Regions from separate parts of the Streptomyces lunalinharesii genome, predicted to be linked through region 1. Evidence: riboswitches for the same ligand, from Rfam matches in the RefSeq annotation. Region 1 holds a riboswitch; the other holds the start of a gene.
What was found. Region 1 has a riboswitch for glycine ahead of gcvP (aminomethyl-transferring glycine dehydrogenase). Riboswitches for the same ligand answer to the same signal wherever they lie in the genome.
Positions count from the first base shown of each region.

Region 2: linked by a shared signal. The riboswitch ahead of gcvT (glycine cleavage system aminomethyltransferase GcvT) and the one ahead of gcvP (aminomethyl-transferring glycine dehydrogenase) in region 1 are both predicted to bind glycine.

Region 1 is NZ_BAAARK010000058.1:14,045-22,711, reverse strand. Features, by position in the region: gene ABD385_RS38465 (DNA polymerase IV) at 1-1,030, shown strand, start outside; gene ABD385_RS38460 (PRC-barrel domain-containing protein) at 940-1,335, opposite strand; glycine riboswitch at 1,438-1,534, shown strand; gene gcvP (aminomethyl-transferring glycine dehydrogenase) at 1,724-4,609, shown strand; gene ABD385_RS38450 (DUF5999 family protein) at 4,700-4,888, opposite strand; gene ABD385_RS38445 (hypothetical protein) at 5,195-5,779, opposite strand; gene ABD385_RS38440 (glutamate-cysteine ligase family protein) at 6,341-7,888, shown strand; gene ABD385_RS38435 (substrate-binding and VWA domain-containing protein) at 7,970-8,667, opposite strand, start outside.
Region 2 is NZ_BAAARK010000003.1:163,027-171,693, reverse strand. Features, by position in the region: gene ABD385_RS06715 (ABC transporter substrate-binding protein) at 1-673, opposite strand, end outside; gene ABD385_RS06710 (ABC transporter permease) at 754-1,752, opposite strand; gene ABD385_RS06705 (enhanced serine sensitivity protein SseB C-terminal domain-containing protein) at 2,161-2,952, opposite strand; gene ABD385_RS06700 (enhanced serine sensitivity protein SseB C-terminal domain-containing protein) at 3,006-3,851, opposite strand; gene ABD385_RS06695 (AAA family ATPase) at 4,019-4,732, opposite strand; glycine riboswitch at 5,023-5,118, shown strand; gene gcvT (glycine cleavage system aminomethyltransferase GcvT) at 5,272-6,399, shown strand; gene gcvH (glycine cleavage system protein GcvH) at 6,551-6,928, shown strand; gene glyA (serine hydroxymethyltransferase) at 7,028-8,287, shown strand; gene ABD385_RS06675 (L-serine ammonia-lyase) at 8,596-8,667, shown strand, end outside.

The sequences.
Region 1 (8,667 bases):
GACCGGTTCGGTGGGGTTGGCCGGCGCCAAGATGCTCGCCAAGATCGCGTCCGAGGCGGCGAAGCCGGACGGTCTGGTGGTGATCGAGCCGGGCACCGAGCGGGAGTTGCTGGGGCCGATGCCGGTGCGGACGCTGCCCGGGGTGGGGCCGGCGACGGCGGAGACGCTGCGCCGGGCCGGGATCCACACGGTCGCCGAGACCGCGGAGGCCGGTGAGGCGGAGTTGGTGCGGCTGCTCGGCAAGGCGCACGGCGGCGGGCTGTACGCGATGGCGCTGGGTCGGGACGACCGGCCGGTGGTGGCCGAGCGGGATGCGAAGTCGGTGTCGGTGGAGGACACCTTCGAGGTCGACCTGACCGACCGGACGCGGGTGCGGAACGAGGTGCTGCGGTTGGCCGACCGGTGCGTGGCGCGGTTGCGGGCTGCCGGGCGGTCCGGGCGCACGGTGGTGATCAAGGTGCGGAACTACGACTTCTCGACGCTGACCCGGTCCGAGACGCTGCGCGGGCCGACGGACGACCCGGCGGTCGTCCGGGAGGCCGCCGGGAGGCTGCTGGAGACGGTGGACACCACGGGCGGCGTGCGGCTGCTGGGCGTGGGGGTGACCGGGCTGGCGGACTTCACGCAGGAGGACCTGTTCGCCCAGATCGCCACGGAGCGGGAGGCCCGGGAGCTGGCGGCGGCGGGGGCGGTTGCGGGGCCGGAAGCGGAGGCGGCGAGGGAGCCGGAGCCCGGGCCCGAGCCGCCGCGGCGCTGGCACCCGGGGTTGGACGTGGTCCACGAGGAGTTCGGTGCCGGCTGGGTGCAGGGCAGTGGCGTGGGGAGGGTGACCGTGCGGTTCGAGACGCCGTGGTCCGCACCGGGGCGGGTGCGGACCTTCGCCGTCGACGATCCGGCGCTGCGGCCGGGGGAGCCCCTGCCGCTGCGGGGCGGACCGGATCAGTCGTCCGCGCCGGCGATCCGCCCGAAGTCGGAGTCGGGGGCCGACGGGGCGGGGTCCGTGGCCGGTGAGGAGATATCCAGGCGGTAGTGGTGGTACAGCTGGAGTTCCTGCTCGGGGGAGAGGTGGCGGCCGACGCCGAAGTCCGGGGCATCCTTGATCAGCTTGCGGTCGTAAGGGATGTGCAGGCTGTCGCCGACCATCTTGCTCGGTTCCAAGGGGACGAAGGCGTCTCGGCTGAACAGGCCGGTGCGGACGGCCGCCCACTCCGGTTCGCCCGTCGCGTCGTCGAGGTAGACCTCGTCGACGGTCCCTATTTTCGCGCCGTTGCGGTCGAACGCTTTGCGGCCGATCAGGCTCCGGGGATCGATATCGGTTTGCACGGTCCCTCCAATTGGTCGCAACTGCCTTGTGACAACTACGAAACGGCACATTTCATGCCTCGGCCACTCGAAGGATCGTTCCAGTAGTGCGCTGGTAGGCTGGCGAATGGCCGTCGACCCCATGCGGGAGAGTCCTTGTCGTTCGCGACCAGGGCGCCGAAGGAGCAAATCCTCCCCGGAATCTCTCAGGCACACGTACCGCATGGACGAGGTCACTCTGGAAAGCAGGGCGGGCCACGGACAGGCACCATGCCGGAACCCCTCCTCACCGACGGTGAAAGCCGGACCGCAGCCCGCGGGCCGGTGAAGCTCTCAGGTTGAGATGACAGAGGGGGAGGCCGTCCGGGCACCAGCGCCGTGGTGCCCCACGTAGGTCGTGCTGACCAGGAGGCCCCCGCAGATGACCACCCACCGCATCTCCCTGACCGAGCTGGAGCAGGGCACTCCGTTCGAGCGCCGGCACATCGGGCCCGACGACGAGGCGCAGGCCAAGATGCTCGCGCAGGTCGGCTTCGGGTCGCTCGACGAGCTGACCGCCACCGCCGTCCCCGAGGTGATCAAGAGCGCCGAGGCGCTCGGCCTGCCGCAGGCCCGCACCGAGGCCGAGGTGCTGGCGGAGCTGCGCGCGCTCGCCGACCGCAACCAAGTCCTGTCGTCCATGATCGGACTCGGCTACCACGGCACCTTCACCCCGCCGGTGATCCTGCGCAACGTCATGGAGAACCCGGCCTGGTACACCGCCTACACGCCGTACCAGCCGGAGATCTCGCAGGGCCGCCTGGAGGCCCTGCTGAACTTCCAGACCGTGGTCGCCGACCTGACCGGACTGCCCACCTCCGGTGCGTCCCTCCTGGACGAGGGCACCGCCGCCGCCGAGGCGATGGCGCTCTCCCGCCGCGTCGGCAAGGTCAAGCAGGGCGTCTTCCTGATCGACGCGGACTGTCTGCCGCAGACCGTCGCCGTGATCCGGACCCGCGCCGAACCGACCGGTGTGGAGGTCGTGGTCGCCGACCTCGCCGCCGGCATCCCGGACGAGATCGCCGAGCGCGGCGTCTTCGGCGTGCTCCTCCAGTACCCGGGCGCGTCCGGCGCGGTGCGTGACCCCCGGGCGCTCATCGAGCGGGCGCACGAGCTGGGTGCGATCGTCACCGTCGCCGCCGACCTGCTGGCGCTGACGCTGCTCACCCCGCCCGGTGAGCTCGGTGCGGACATCGCGGTGGGCACCAGCCAGCGCTTCGGCGTCCCGATGGGCTTCGGTGGCCCGCACGCCGGCTTCATGGCCGTCCGCGAGCAGTACGCCCGCAGCCTGCCCGGTCGTCTGGTGGGCGTCTCCGTCGACGCCGACGGCAACCGCGCCTACCGCCTGGCGCTCCAGACCCGCGAGCAGCACATCCGCCGGGAGAAGGCCACCAGCAACATCTGCACCGCGCAGGTGCTGCTCGCCGTCATGGCCGGGATGTACGCCGTCTACCACGGCCCCGAGGGGCTGCGGACCATCGCCCGGCGCACCCACCGGTACGCCGCGGTCCTGGCCGCGGGGCTGACCGCCGGCGGCGTCGAACTCCTCCACGACGCGTACTTCGACACCCTGACCGCCCGGGTGCCCGGCCGGGCCGCCGAGGTCGTCGCCGCCGCCCGCGAGGCCGGCATCAACCTCCGCCAGGTCGACGCGGACCTCGTCGGCATCGCCTGCGACGAGACCACCGGGCGCGCCCAGCTGGCCGGCGTCTGGGGCGCGTTCGGGGTCCCGGGGGACGTCGAGGCGCTGGACGCGGCCGCCGACGACGCCCTGCCGCAGTCGCTGCTGCGCACCGACGACTACCTCGGCCACCCGGTCTTCCACCAGCACCGCTCCGAGACCGCGATGCTGCGCTACCTGCGCACCCTCGCCGACAAGGACTACGCGCTGGACCGCGGCATGATCCCGCTCGGCTCCTGCACGATGAAGCTGAACGCCACCGCTGAGATGGAGCCGGTCACCTGGCCCGAGTTCGGCCAGCTGCACCCCTTCGCGCCGGCGGAGCAGGCCGAGGGCTACCGCACGCTCATCCGCGAGTTGGAGGAGCGGCTCGCCGCGGTCACCGGCTACGACAAGGTGTCCATCCAGCCCAACGCCGGTTCCCAGGGCGAGCTGGCCGGCCTGCTCGCCGTCCGCGCGTACCACCGGGCCAACGGGGACGCGCAGCGCACCGTGTGCCTGATCCCGTCCTCGGCGCACGGCACCAACGCCGCCAGCGCCGTGATGGCCGGCATGAAGGTCGTCGTCGTCAAGACCGGTGCGGACGGCGAGGTCGACACCGACGACCTGCACGCCAAGATCGAGAAGCACCGGGACGAACTGGCCGTCCTGATGGTCACCTACCCGTCGACGCACGGCGTGTTCGAGGAGCACATCACCCAGATCTGCGCGGCGGTGCACGAGGCCGGCGGTCAGGTCTACGTGGACGGCGCCAACCTCAACGCCCTGGTCGGCCTCGCCGAGCCGGGGAAGTTCGGCGGCGACGTCTCGCACCTGAACCTGCACAAGACGTTCTGCATCCCGCACGGTGGCGGTGGCCCCGGCGTCGGCCCGGTCGCCGTCCGCGCCCACCTGGCGCCCTACCTGCCCAACCACCCGTTGCAGCCCACCGCGGGCCCGGAGACCGGCGTCGGTCCGATCTCCGCCGCCCCCTGGGGCTCGGCCGGCATCCTGCCGATCTCGTGGGCCTACGTCCGCCTGATGGGCGGCGAGGGACTCAAGCGCGCCACCCAGGTCGCGGTGCTCAGCGCCAACTACGTGGCCAAGCGGCTGGAGCCGCACTTCCCGGTGCTCTACACCGGCCCTGGCGGCCTGGTGGCCCACGAGTGCATCATCGACGTCCGGCCGCTGACCAAGGCGACCGGCGTGAGCATTGACGACGTCGCCAAGCGGCTCATCGACTACGGCTTCCACGCGCCGACGATGTCCTTCCCCGTGGCCGGCACGCTGATGATCGAGCCGACCGAGAGCGAGGACCTCGCCGAGCTGGACCGGTTCTGCGACGCGATGATCGCCATCCGCGCCGAGATCGACAAGGTCGGCTCGGGGGAGTGGGACAAGGACGACAACCCGCTGCGCAACGCCCCGCACACCGCGGCCGCGCTCGGTGGCGCGTGGTCCCACCCGTACGACCGCGCGGAGGCCGTCTTCCCGGCCGGGGTCGTCGCCGCGGAGAAGTACTGGCCGCCGGTGCGTCGGATCGACGGTGCGTTCGGCGACCGCAACCTGGTCTGCTCGTGCCCGCCGCTGGACGAGTACGACGCCTGAGCACACCGGCCACCGGTGCGCGGTGGCAACATCAAGGGCCCTCGGCGGATGCGCCGGGGGCCCTGGTGTACGTGCCGGGTGGCCGCCGGATCAGGCGGCGGCGGTGACCCGGGTCGGAGCGATGACCTGCCCGTCCGGCAGCAGCTCACCGGTGTCCTCGAAGAGCAGGACGCCGTTGCACAGCAGGCTCCAGCCCTGCTCCGGGTGGTGCGCCACCAGGTGCGCGGCCTCCCGGTCGGTGGATTCGGCTGACGGGCATGGCGGTTGATGCTGACACATGGAAGTCGTCTTTCGCTGCGGAGTGGTGAACGTCGTGCGGCTCGACGAGGTGGTCATGGCCGCTCCCCCGTTTCCTGTCGGTCCCAGTCTTGCCCCACGGATGGGATTCCGCAGGGATTTCGCAGCAGCGGTACACACTCGATAGTGACGCGTCACCCGTGCGGGCGGTTGCTCCCAAGTGAGCCCGTGACCCCGGGGGTTGACGCGCCGCCGGCGCACGGGGGCGGACGACGCGGCGCGCCCCGCGGCCGGGGAGGCCACGGGGCGCATCGGTGCAGGGCGGGCGCGCGGGCGGTGGGCCCGTCCTCAGGCGGGTTCGCGCAGCAGCGGCGTCGGGCCCAGGCGGCGGGTGAGGCGGGGCAGCAGGTCGGCGATCCGCTGCGGGAGGTGGGAGGCGATCCCGGGCGGGGCGGGGGCCAACGGCACCAGCAGGTCACCGGTGGCCGGCATCCCGTCGGCGCCGTCCGCGGCCACGTCGTGGTGCAGCCACAGCGTCAGCATGTACAGCTCGGGCACCGACAGCAGGCGCGGCTGGTACGGCGCGGCGAGCGACTCGGCCTGCTGCAGGGCCCGTTCCGTGGCGGCCACGTAGGGGCCGTCGCAGAAGTGCGAGAACGTCCAGCCGTCCGCGGTGAGCCGGGCCTCGGCGGCGGCCACGGCGCGTTCTCCGCCGCGGACCAGGAAGCGCCAGCCGGCGAGGCGGGTGCGCGGCGGGCCGGCCTGGCTGACGTCGTCCCAGACGTGCACCGGCAGCGGGTGATCGGGACTCAGCGGCCCCTGGTGGGTGCGGAGTGCGGCCGCCGGTGACTCGCGGACGGCGGTGGGCGAGCCGAGGGCGGTGAGGACGCTGCGCAGGGCGGGCGCAGGGGCGGGAGGAACGTGCAGCGGCATGGCGGGTCGCCTCTCACTTAGGAGACACGGTGGAGCGTGGCAGTGCGGACGGCGCTGTCTGCGGGCGGGTCAGAGCCTGGTTGACCAAAGCCGCGGACCTGCGGGCCGGCCGCGGTGCCGGAATGCCGTGGGGGACACCGCCATGCCGGGCGCCAAATCTCTGCCTCGTCTGCGAAGTTTATACGACAGGTGTTCTGGAAGTGTTTCGGCTACCCGCCTTGCGAATTTCCGGCAAGGCGGAATCCGGACCGGTGTCCCGGGCGATTTCCGCCGCTTTGTGCGGGAAGCGAGCGGAGCCACCTCGTAATTCTTCGACGGAGTGGTAGGCCGGAACCCGTCGGTGTTTTTTACGAGCGAATTGCGGACGGTGCTGGCCGGCGAGATATGCCATTGGAAAATGCCCCGCGCCCGTTCTCCACGAGGGTAACGGTACCGGCCGGCCCTTGGGGCGTTATCGATCAGATTGCCGGGGCATCATCGACCGTAGCCCGTGCCCGGGGTGCCGGGGCGGCGCCGCACAGCCCGTGGTCGCGAGCCGTTCACTCTAGGAGGGACCCGCCGATGGGGGAGAAGGTCGCCGCGGACGGGATCGAGTTGGCGGACCGGGAGCATTACCGAAGAAAGCTGCACGACTGCCTGGAGGGATTGCAGCGACTCCTGGCGGAGAAGCGCTTCGACCGACCCAAGAATCTCATGGGTCTGGAGATCGAACTCAATCTCGCGGGTGCCGACGGGCTGCCCCGCATGTTGAACTCGCAGGTCCTGGAAAGGATCGCCAGTGGCGATTTCCAGACCGAGCTGGCCCAGTGCAATCTCGAGGTCAACATCACCCCGCACCGGCTGTCCGGCCGTGTGCTGGACCAGCTCGCCGAAGAACTCCGCACCGGACTCGGCTACGCGGAGCGGAAAGCCCGAGAAGTGGCCGCCCGTATCGTCATGATCGGCATCCTGCCGACCCTGCACGCCGACGACCTCACCGTCGCCAGCCTCTCCGCGAACGACCGCTACGTCCTGCTCAACGACCAGATGCGGGCGGCCCGCGGCGAGGACTTCGCGATCGACATCCAGGGCGTCGAGCGCCTGGTCACCCGTTCCCCCTCGATCGCCCCCGAAGCCGCCTGCACCTCCGTCCAACTGCACCTCCAGGTGACGCCCGGTCGGTTCGCCGCGGTCTGGAACGCGGCCCAGGCGATCGCCGCCGTCCAGATAGCCGTCGGCGCCAACTCGCCGTTCCTGTTCGGGCGGGAGCTGTGGCGCGAGTCGAGGCCGCCGGTCTTCCAACAGGCCACCGACACCCGCGCGCCCGAACTCCAGGCGCAGGGGGTGCGTCCGCGGACGTGGTTCGGCGAGCGGTGGGTGGACTCCGCCTACGACCTGTTCGAGGAGAACCTGCGGTTCTTCCCGCCGCTGCTCCTGGTCTGCGGACCGCAGGAGCCGCTGCGCGTCCTCGACGAGGGCGGGGTGCCCGACCTCGCCGAACTGGTGTTGCACAACGGCACGATCTACCGCTGGAACCGTCCCGTCTACGCGGTCGCCGACGGCGTCCCGCACCTCCGCGTCGAGAACCGGGTGCTCCCGGCCGGCCCCACCGTCGCCGACGTCATGGCCAACACCGCCTTCTACTACGGCCTGGTGCGCTCCCTGGCCGAGCAGCCGCGGCCCGTGTGGACCCGGCTCCCGTTCAGTGCCGCGGCCGCCAACTTCGACACGGCCTGCCGCCACGGCATCGACGCCACGCTGCGCTGGCCCCGGTCCGGTCGCGCCGGCGGCCTCGCCGAGGTCCCGGCCGTGCGCCTGGTCCAGCACGAGCTGCTGCCGCTGGCGGCCGCCGGGCTGGACGCCTGGGGCGTCGAGCCCGCCGACCGCGATCACTACCTGGGCATCATCGAGGCCCGCTGCGCGCGGCGGACCAACGGGGCGTCCTGGCAGGCGGCGGCGTTCCGCCACGCGGTGCGGCACGGACTGTCGCGGGAGGCCGCGCTGGCCGCGATGACCCGGCGCTACGGCGAGTTGATGCACACCGGGGAGCCGGTGCACACCTGGCCGGTGGCCTGGCCGGTCGGCGGGACCGTGGTGCCGGCGCAGCGGCGGACGGGCAGCGTGTCGTAGCCCGCCGCACGGCCGGTCGGCGGCATTCCCCCGTGTGACGTGCGTGGCTGGTGCGGTGGGCGTGCTGTGGTGGTGCGGTGTCTAGCGGGGGCCGTGGCTGCCGGCCGCCATGATGGCCTTGAGGATCACCTCGTGGATCTGCGACGGGTCGTCGACCTGGTGCGCGGAGCCGCCGGTGGGGGCCACGATGCGGTTCAGCGCGGCCAGGTCGGCCTGCGGGCCGATCGCGACGGCGACCAGCGGCACCGGCCGCTTGGGGTCGGCCAGGCGCTTCAGGTCGGCGACCAGGGAGTCCAGGCCGATGCTGCCGATGTCGTCGTTGGCACCGTCGGTGACGAGCACCAACGTGTTGAACTTCCCGCTCGTGTACGTCGCGCTCGCGCGCTGGTAGGCGGCCAGGGTGGTGTCGTAGAGGCCGGTGGCGCTCCGCGGGACGGGGGCCAGTGAGCTGAAGGCGGCGGCGAGTTCGTCGCGGTGCGTGCCGCCGTTCGCGCCGCGGTCCCCGAGCCTGTCTGTCGGTGACAGCTCCACGTAGTCCCGGTCGCCGTCCAGGTGGGTGGCGAACTTCCACAGCCCGATCTCGTCCTCGGGCGTGAACGTGGACAGCGCCTGGAGCAGGGAGCTCTTCGCCAGGTCCATGCGGGACCGGCCGCCCTGCCCCGGGACCGCCTCGGCCATCGAGGGCGAGGCGTCCACGACGGTGGTGATCCGGGCGCTCTGCACGGTGATGGTCCACATGCCCAGCAGTGCCTGGAGGTCCTTGGCCGTCGGCAGGTCGG
Region 2 (8,667 bases), on a different contig from region 1:
CCGCGCCCTTGTCCTTCGCCTGCGGCACCGGAGCCGTCTGCGGGGCGCTGACCAGGTAGTCGAACTCGGCGAACGGCTTGTTCAGGTGGAAGACGATCGTCTGGGCGTCGGGCGTCTCTACGGACTTGAGCCCTTCCTTGCCCTTGTCCTTGTACGGGCCCTTGTAGCCGCCGTCGTTGTCCTGGAGGAACTGCTGGAAGTAGTTCGGGCCCAGGGAGAGGGTGTCGCGGGCGAAGTTGCTGCGCTCCACCGCGTACTTGACGTCCTGCGAGGTGACGGGGGTCCCGTCCTCGAACTTCACGCCCTTGCGCAGCTTGTACGTCCAGGTCTTGCCGCCGTCGCTGGGCTTGCCCATGGACTCGGCGAGGTCCGGGGCCAGCTCCTCGCCCTTGGTGCCGGCACCGGGCTTGAAGGTGGTCAGCGGACGCGCGTAGAGGCGGCTGAAGTTGTAGACGAAGGCGTAGTACGTGTTGCCCGGGTCGAACGACTCGGGGGCGTCGCTCATCGCGTAGGTGAGGGTGCCCCCCTTCTCGTCCGAGGCGTTGACGACGCCCTTGGTGGCGGCGTTGGCCCCGGCCGAACTGTCGGAGGAAGCCTTTCCGCCGCAGCCGGCCAGCAAAAGGCCCGCACTGGTGATGGCCGCGACAGTCGCGACCGGAAGTGACCTTCGCATGATGCTCGGTGACCCCTTCGTTCGTCGTGAAACGTCAGATCGAAACGGCTAGAAGGTGAGGTGTCCGGACGGGCGGCCGCTCAGCGGCTGCGCGGGTCCAGCGCGTCCCTCAGACCGTCACCGAGCAGGTTGAACGCCAGCACGGTGACGAAGATCGCGAGGCCGGGGACGATCATGTACTGGGGATCGACCTCGTAGTACTTGACCGCCTGGGTGAGCGTGCCGCCCCAGGACGACTGGGGTGGCTGGATGCCGACGCCCAGGAAGCTCAGCGCCGCCTCGAAGAGGATGTTGGAGGGGATCAGCAGCGTCGAGTAGACGATGATCGGTCCCACAAGGTTGGGCAGGAGTTCCCGGAAGAGGATGAACGGCCCGCGGGCGCCCAGTCCACGGGCGGCGGACACGAACTCCCGCTCCCGCAGCGACAGGGTTTGGGCCCGCACGATCCGGCCCATGTAGGGCCAGTTGAAGAAGCCGATCACGAAGATCAGGACCGAGATGTGCAGCGGCAGGCCGTCCAGTCCGAACGCACCGCCCTGCAACGACGCGGAGATCGCGATGGCGAACAGCAGCAGCGGGAAGGCCAGGAAGACGTCCATCATCCGGCTGATGAAGGCGTCCACCCGCCCGCGGTAGAAGCCGGCGACCACGCCCATGACAGTGCCGATGGCCACCGACAGCAGCGTCGCGCCGAACGCCACGAGCAGCGACACCCAGGAGCCTTCGAGGATCCGGGAGAGCAGGTCGCGGCCGAACTTGGGGTCCACGCCCAGGAGGTGGTCGGCACTCATCCCGCCGAAGTCGCCCTTGGGCAGGGTGGTGTTGGGGTCGATCAGGTCTTGGTGCGGCTGGTTCGGGTCCAGGCCGAACAGGTGCTGCAACGGACGGGACAGCGCGGCGATCAGGATGAGCAGGATGACAACGATGGCACCCGCCATCGCGACCTTGTCGCGACGAAAGCGCAGCCACGCGATCTGGCCCAGCGAGCGGCCCTCGATGCGCTTGCTCTCCACGCCCTCCAGCACCGCTTCCGGCTGCGCCTCAGCAGCCGCCCCGGTGGTCTCAATCGGTGCGGTCACGGTGCTTCAGAACCCCTCCCGGCCGACGGTGGACGGCCTGTGCCCGCCGCGGTAGCGGCCTGGTCGGTAACCTCACTGGTGTTCCCCTGCCGCCATCTCCTCCGGGTCTCGCGGGAGTCGGCACTGCGGACGGATCAAAGGTGCGCAGGACAACGGCGGGGAACGACGTTCGTACAAAGGACCGAGGTCCTCGATGCCGGGAGTCTTCATCCGAGTCGCGATCAGTCACCAGCCCTGACGGTGAATGGATGCGCAACTGTGATGTGCTCCGCGGCTTTCCGTTATACGAACAGCAGGGCCGACTGAGCGGTGCGCCGGGCGCTCGGGAGGGGCGTCAACCGGCGTGCAGATGAGGGGAATCCGGCGCAAGGCCGGCGGCGGGCGGGGCCGTGCGGGCGCCCGCCGGCGTCAGTAGGGGCGGGGGTAGCCGTACCCGTAGGTGGGTCCGGGCGCGGGCGGCTGGGCGTAGCCGTCGCGGTCGAAGAACGGGCGGGCGCAGGCCCGCATCCACATCCCCACCGGGTCGTACTCGTCGTTCATGGCGACCGTGGAGACCGGCAGTCCGTCCGGCACCGCGCCCATCGACTGCTGGATCATCATCCGGGCGGCGTCCACCGACGGCTGCCCGGTGTCGTACAGGTCCAGCCCGATCGCCAGATAAGGGGCACCGAGGGCGGGTTGCACCCATGCGCGGCGCAACGCGCGCACCGGGGGCGTCCGGTGGGCGTTCTGCGCGAGCAGGGCGTAGAACTGCGGGATGTCGATGACCGGTTCGGAGATCCGCAGCGGCCCGGCCGGCAGGCGGTCGAGGCCGGCGGCGATCCGGCGCAGGTCGAGCCAGGGGACGCCGACCCCGCCGCCGGGAGCGTGCGGATTCAGCCACAGGCCCCAGCGGTCCGGGAAGAGCGAGGCGGCGATCTCGGGGCCGCTGACGAGTTCGTGGTCGCGGGTCCAGCCGGAGGCGGCGAGCTCGGCGGCGGAGGTCACGCAGGGCGCGTAGCCCAGCCCGTCGACCTCCATGTTGCCGTACTGCGCGTCGGGTTGACCGGCCCGGCCGTGCCACAGGAGCATCCAGACCTGCCCGTGCGCGAGGGCCCCCAGCAACGCCTCGTAGGCGTCGTAGCGCCCGGGCGAGACCTGCCGCAGCATCTGCTCGACCTGGTCGGCCGCCGCCGCTCCCTGATGCGCACCCGCGCTCACGTGGTCCGTCCCTTCTGCCGGCAGGGCCTGCGCCCGCCCGTCGTTCCCCCAGCTTACGAGTGGCCCCGGGTGTAGAAGGGCCGCACGCGCTCCAGCATCCAGTCGGCGACCGGATCGCCCTGGGCGATGTCGAGCAGCACCAGCTGGACCGGCCAGGGGACCGGCACCTGACCCAGCGCCTGCCCCAACGCGTGGAGGACCTCGTCGCGGGCGCTGCCGTCGTGCAGCCGCTCGGGGGCGACGTCGAGCTGCACTCCGACGAAGAGCGCCGGCGTGTCGCCCTCGACGCTGGCCAGTGCGCGCCGGGCGGACAGCACGCACCCGGCGGCGGAGAACGCCAGGCCGGCGGCGGCGAGGAAGTCCACCGGCTCGTCCTGCCAGTCCGGTTCGAAGAGCCGGACCCGGGCGCCACCGACCGGCGGACCGTCCAGGTCCGACCGTCCGGACCGACACAATTCGGCCACGGCGGGCGGCGGCAGCGGCACGCCGACCGTGCCGCCCGGATTGACCGCGACGCCCAGCAGCGGCGGCAGCCCGCGGGCGAACTCCCGGGCCGGCGCGACGGTGTACGACAGGTGCGCGCCGACGGCCTTCAGGAACTCCTGCTCGGAGCTGAAGACCGGGACGTACGCGACGCCGCCGATCTCGACGGTCGGCAGGTCGAGGCCGCCCGCCCCGGGACCCGCGCTGTCCGGGCCGCCGCCCTCTGGCAGCGGCACCCACACCCGGCTGCGGCCCAGCACCTCGACGATCCGTCCCCCGGCCTCGGGGTGTCCGACCGACGCGGCCAGCACCTGCTCCAGCTCGTTGGCCGGCCAGGCCAACTGCGGTATCCCCGCGTCCGGGACGCACCCCGGCACCGGACCGCCGTGCTGCGGGTAATTGTCCGGATAGTTCATCTCACCCACCCATTACTGGCCGCGCTCCCCGGCCCCTGACCCTGGGGGCGGACCCGCCGACCCGCCCGGTGGATCAGACCCTAACCGGGAAAGCACCGCGCGCCGAAGCCGGCGGCGGCCCCGAGGTGCGCCGGAGCCGAACCGGACGCGGGCGCTCCGGCGCCGGCTCAGCCGAAGGTGACGCGCTCCAACGCCCCGGCGGCGGCCCGGTCCAGCAGCACCGCGGAGCCGAACCCCGACGGGAGCCGGGCCGCCTCGGCCCGGGCGACCAACCGGCGCACCGCCCTGCGGTGCCGGGCGAAGGCGTACCGCGAGACCCGCCGGCCGCGCGCCCGTTGGCCGGTCAGCGCAGCCTCGGGCTCCACGTCGAGCAGCATCAGGTGCACCCGTCGGCCGTCGCGCAGCGCCGCCCGGGAGAGCCAGCGCCGCACCCACGCCAACGTCCCGCAGTCGTGCACCACCACGCTCGCGCCGGAGCGCAGCGCGCGGCGCAGCACCAGATAGTGCGCCACCCGGACCAGCGGGCGGTAGAGGGTGTAGGGCAGGCGGCGCAGCCGGCCGCGCTGCCAGCGCTCCCGGGCGTCCTGGGAGTCCACGCGGTGCACCCGGGTGCCGCGGCCGTCGCGCCGCGGCACGACCCGGCCCATCAGGGTGCTCTTGCCGCTGCCCGGCAGGCCGGAGACGACGATCAGGTCGCCGGGCGGGAAGCGGAGCGCGGTGCGCGGCGTGCGGTCGGCGCCGCGCAGGTCGGTGATCCGCGGCCGGGCGGCCGGGCGGGCGGCGGGGCGGCGCGTCGCCCGGGGCGCGGTCGGCGCCGGGCCGGGCTCCGGCACGGCGGCCCCCGCCGTCGTCGCGTACGCCGCTTCGCTGTGCACCGTGATCGCCCCTCCCCGTCGGATCGGGCCGGATGTCCGGGCCCGGCCTTCCCGCAGAGTGTCAAGAAAAGGTAATGCGCAGCAAGGCGATTGCCCATCGGGGCACCGGAATTGACGGGCCGGAGGTGCCGTCGGGCGGCCCGGTGGCGGCGCCCGCGGGCCGTGCGCGGGGCGGGCGACCGGCCGCGGAGCGACGGCTGGGACTCCTGCATCCGGCGATCCCGTGCAATGATGTGGCCGCCACGGGCCCACCACTGGTCACTCGTGCACAGCCAGCCAATTGCATACCGGCCGCTTGAATCCGCGCGGGAGAGTCCCCGGCCGCCACGGCGGGGCGCCGAAGGAGCAAGTCCTCCCTTGAATCTCTCAGGCCCCTATACCGCGCGGGCGAGGCAGATCTGAAAAGCGAGTCGCGGCCCGGCTGAAGGGGGGCGGCTCCACCCAAGGTGCAAACCGGGTCCGTCCGCGGACTCCCGGTGAACCTCTCAGGTTCCGATGACAGATGGGGAGACCGTCTTGTCACCCATGCCTGGGAGCCCAGCACGATGACTGATGCCACTGACGCCCCCCGCCGCACCGCGCTGGATGCCACGCACCGCGCGCTCGGCGCGACCATGACCGACTTCGCCGGCTGGGACATGCCGCTGCGCTACAGCAGCGAACGCGAGGAGCACGTCGCGGTGCGCACCCGCGCCGGTCTCTTCGACCTCTCCCACATGGGCGAGATCACCGTCACCGGTCCCCAGGCCGGTGCGCTGCTCGACCACGCGCTGGTCGGCAACATCGGCGCCCTCAAGGTCGGGCGGGCCCGCTACACCATGATCTGCGCCCCCGACGGCGGCATCCTCGACGACCTGATCGTCTACCGCCTCGCCGAGCGGGAGTTCATGGTCGTCGCCAACGCCTCCAACGCCCAGGTGGTGCTGGACGCGCTGGCGGCACGGCAGGCCGGCTTCGACGCCGCGGTCCGCGACGACCGGAACGCCTACGCGCTGATCGCGGTGCAGGGCCCGGAGTCCCCCGGCATCCTCAAGAAGCTCACCGATGCCGACCTGGACGGGCTGAAGTACTACGCGGGGCTGCCCGGGACGGTCGCCGGCGTCGAGGCGCTGATCGCCCGGACCGGCTACACCGGTGAGGACGGCTTCGAGCTGTTCGTCCGCCCGGCGGACGCGGTCGCCGTGTGGGAGGCGCTGACCGCGGCGGGCCGGGACGTCGGCCTGGTCCCGTGCGGCCTGTCCTGCCGCGACACCCTGCGCCTGGAGGCGGGGATGCCGCTGTACGGGCACGAGCTGACGACCGCGCTCACCCCGTTCGACGCGGGCCTGGGCCGGGTCGTGAAGTTCGAGAAGGAGGGCGACTTCGTCGGCCGCGCGGCGCTGGCGACGGCCGCCGAGCGCGCCGAGCAGGCCCCGCCGCGCAAGCTGGTCGGCCTGGTCGCCGAGGGGCGCCGGGTGCCGCGCGCCGGCTACCCGGTCGTGGCGGCCGACGGCACGGTGATCGGCGAGGTCACCTCCGGGGCGCCGTCCCCGACGCTGGGCAAGCCGATCGCCATCGCCTACGTCGACGCCGGGCTCGCCGCGCCGGGCACCGAGGGCGTCCGGGTGGACATCCGCGGCACGCACGAGCCGTACGAGGTCGTCGCGCTGCCCTTCTACAAGCGGCAGAAGTAGGCACCGGCGCCGGTCGGTCCGCGGTGCCCGCCGTGGACCCGGGCCGTCGCGTCCGCCACCCGCGTCTCACTGGGCGAGACGCGCCCCCCGGAGTTCGTCCGGGAGGCGCCCCCATTCACCACCACACCCCCGCGTACAGGAGAATCGAGCCATGGACAACCCCCAGCAGCTGCGCTACAGCAAGGAGCACGAGTGGCTGTCGGACGCCGAGGGTGGCGTCTCGACGGTCGGCATCACCGAGCACGCGGCCAACGCCCTCGGCGACGTCGTCTTCGTGCAGCTCCCCGAGGTCGGGGCCACCGTCACCGCCGGCGAGTCCTGCGGTGAGCTGGAGTCGACCAAGTCGGTCAGCGACCTCTACTCGCCCGTGGACGGCGAGATCACCGCGGTCAACGAGGACGTCGTCGCCGACCCGTCGCTGGTGAACTCCGCCCCGTTCGAGGGTGGTTGGCTGTTCAAGGTGAAGATCACCGGTGAGCCGGAGGACCTGCTCACGGCCGACGCGTACACCGCCTTCACCGCCGGCTGACTCCCCCAGCTCACGCTGGGAGTGCCCTGGCCCCGGCCCCGCCACCGCACGGGCCGGGCCGCGGCGCCCCGCCCGCTCCCCCTCTCTCCAGGAAGTCCCATGTCGCTTCTGAACAGCTCCCTCCATGAGCTCGACCCCGACGTCGCCGCCGCCGTCGACGCCGAGCTGCACCGTCAGCAGTCCACCCTCGAAATGATCGCGTCGGAGAACTTCGCTCCGGTCGCCGTCATGGAGGCCCAGGGCTCGGTCCTGACCAACAAGTACGCCGAGGGCTACCCGGGCCGCCGCTACTACGGCGGCTGCGAGCACGTCGACGTCGTCGAGCAGATCGCCATCGACCGGATCAAGGCGCTCTTCGGCGCCGAGGCGGCCAACGTCCAGCCGCACTCCGGCGCGCAGGCCAACGCCGCCGCGATGTTCGCGCTGATCAAGCCGGGCGACACGATCCTGGGTCTGAACCTCGCCCACGGCGGGCACCTGACCCACGGCATGAAGATCAACTTCTCCGGCAAGCTCTACAACGTGGTGCCCTACCACGTCGACGAGAAGACCAACCTGGTCGACATGGAGGAGGTCGAGCGCCTCGCCAAGGAGCACCGGCCCAAGCTGATCGTCGCCGGCTGGTCCGCCTACCCGCGCCAGCTCGACTTCGCCGCCTTCCGCCGGATCGCGGACGAGGTCGGCGCGTACCTGATGGTCGACATGGCGCACTTCGCCGGCCTGGTGGCCGCCGGGCTGCACCCCTCCCCGGTGCCGCACGCCCACGTGGTGACCACCACCACGCACAAGACGCTGGGCGGCCCCCGCGGCGGCGTGATCCTGTCCACCGCCGAGCTGGCCAAGAAGATCAACTCCGCGGTCTTCCCCGGTCAGCAGGGCGGCCCGCTGGAGCACGTGATCGCCGCCAAGGCGGTGTCCTTCAAGGTCGCCGCGTCGGAGGAGTTCAAGGAGCGCCAGCAGCGCACCCTCGACGGCGCCCGGATTCTGGCCGAGCGCCTGATCCAGGACGACGTCAAGGAGCACGGCGTCTCGGTGCTCTCCGGCGGCACCGACGTCCACCTCGTCCTGGTCGACCTGCGCGACTCGGCGCTCGACGGCCAGCAGGCCGAGGACCGCCTCCACGAGGTCGGCATCACCGTCAACCGCAACGCCATCCCGAACGACCCGCGGCCCCCGATGGTCACCTCCGGCCTGCGGATCGGCACCCCGGCCCTGGCCACCCGCGGCTTCGCGGCCGAGGACTTCCGCGAGGTCGCCGACATCATCGCCGAGGCGCTCAAGCCCACCTACGACCGCGAGGCCCTCAAGGCCCGGGTCACGGCCCTGGCCGAGAAGTTCCCGCTGTACCCGTCGCTGTGACGGGCCGGTCACCGGGGCGCCACGGCCCCCGGTGACCAGGCGGCGGGCCGGTCCTGGGCCCGCCGCCGCCCACCGGGCCCACCGCCGGGCCTCCCCCGGCGCACCGCCCTTCCCTTCCTTCCCGGACGCCCTCCCCCGCCCACCGGCGCCGCGCCGTCCGGCTTCACCTCTCCTTCGCCCGCCCGCCCCTCCCCGGCCGGCGGCAATCCCCCGCGAGCGGGTTACGCTCAAGAGTCGGGCCGGAAACACCCCATCCTGCCCCGATGTGCTCCACCGTCCACCACGAGCAGACAAGGGAGTCAGCCCCCGTGGCCATCTCCGTCTTCGACCTCTTCTCCATCGGCATCGGCCCCTCCAGCTCGCACACGGTCGGGCCCATG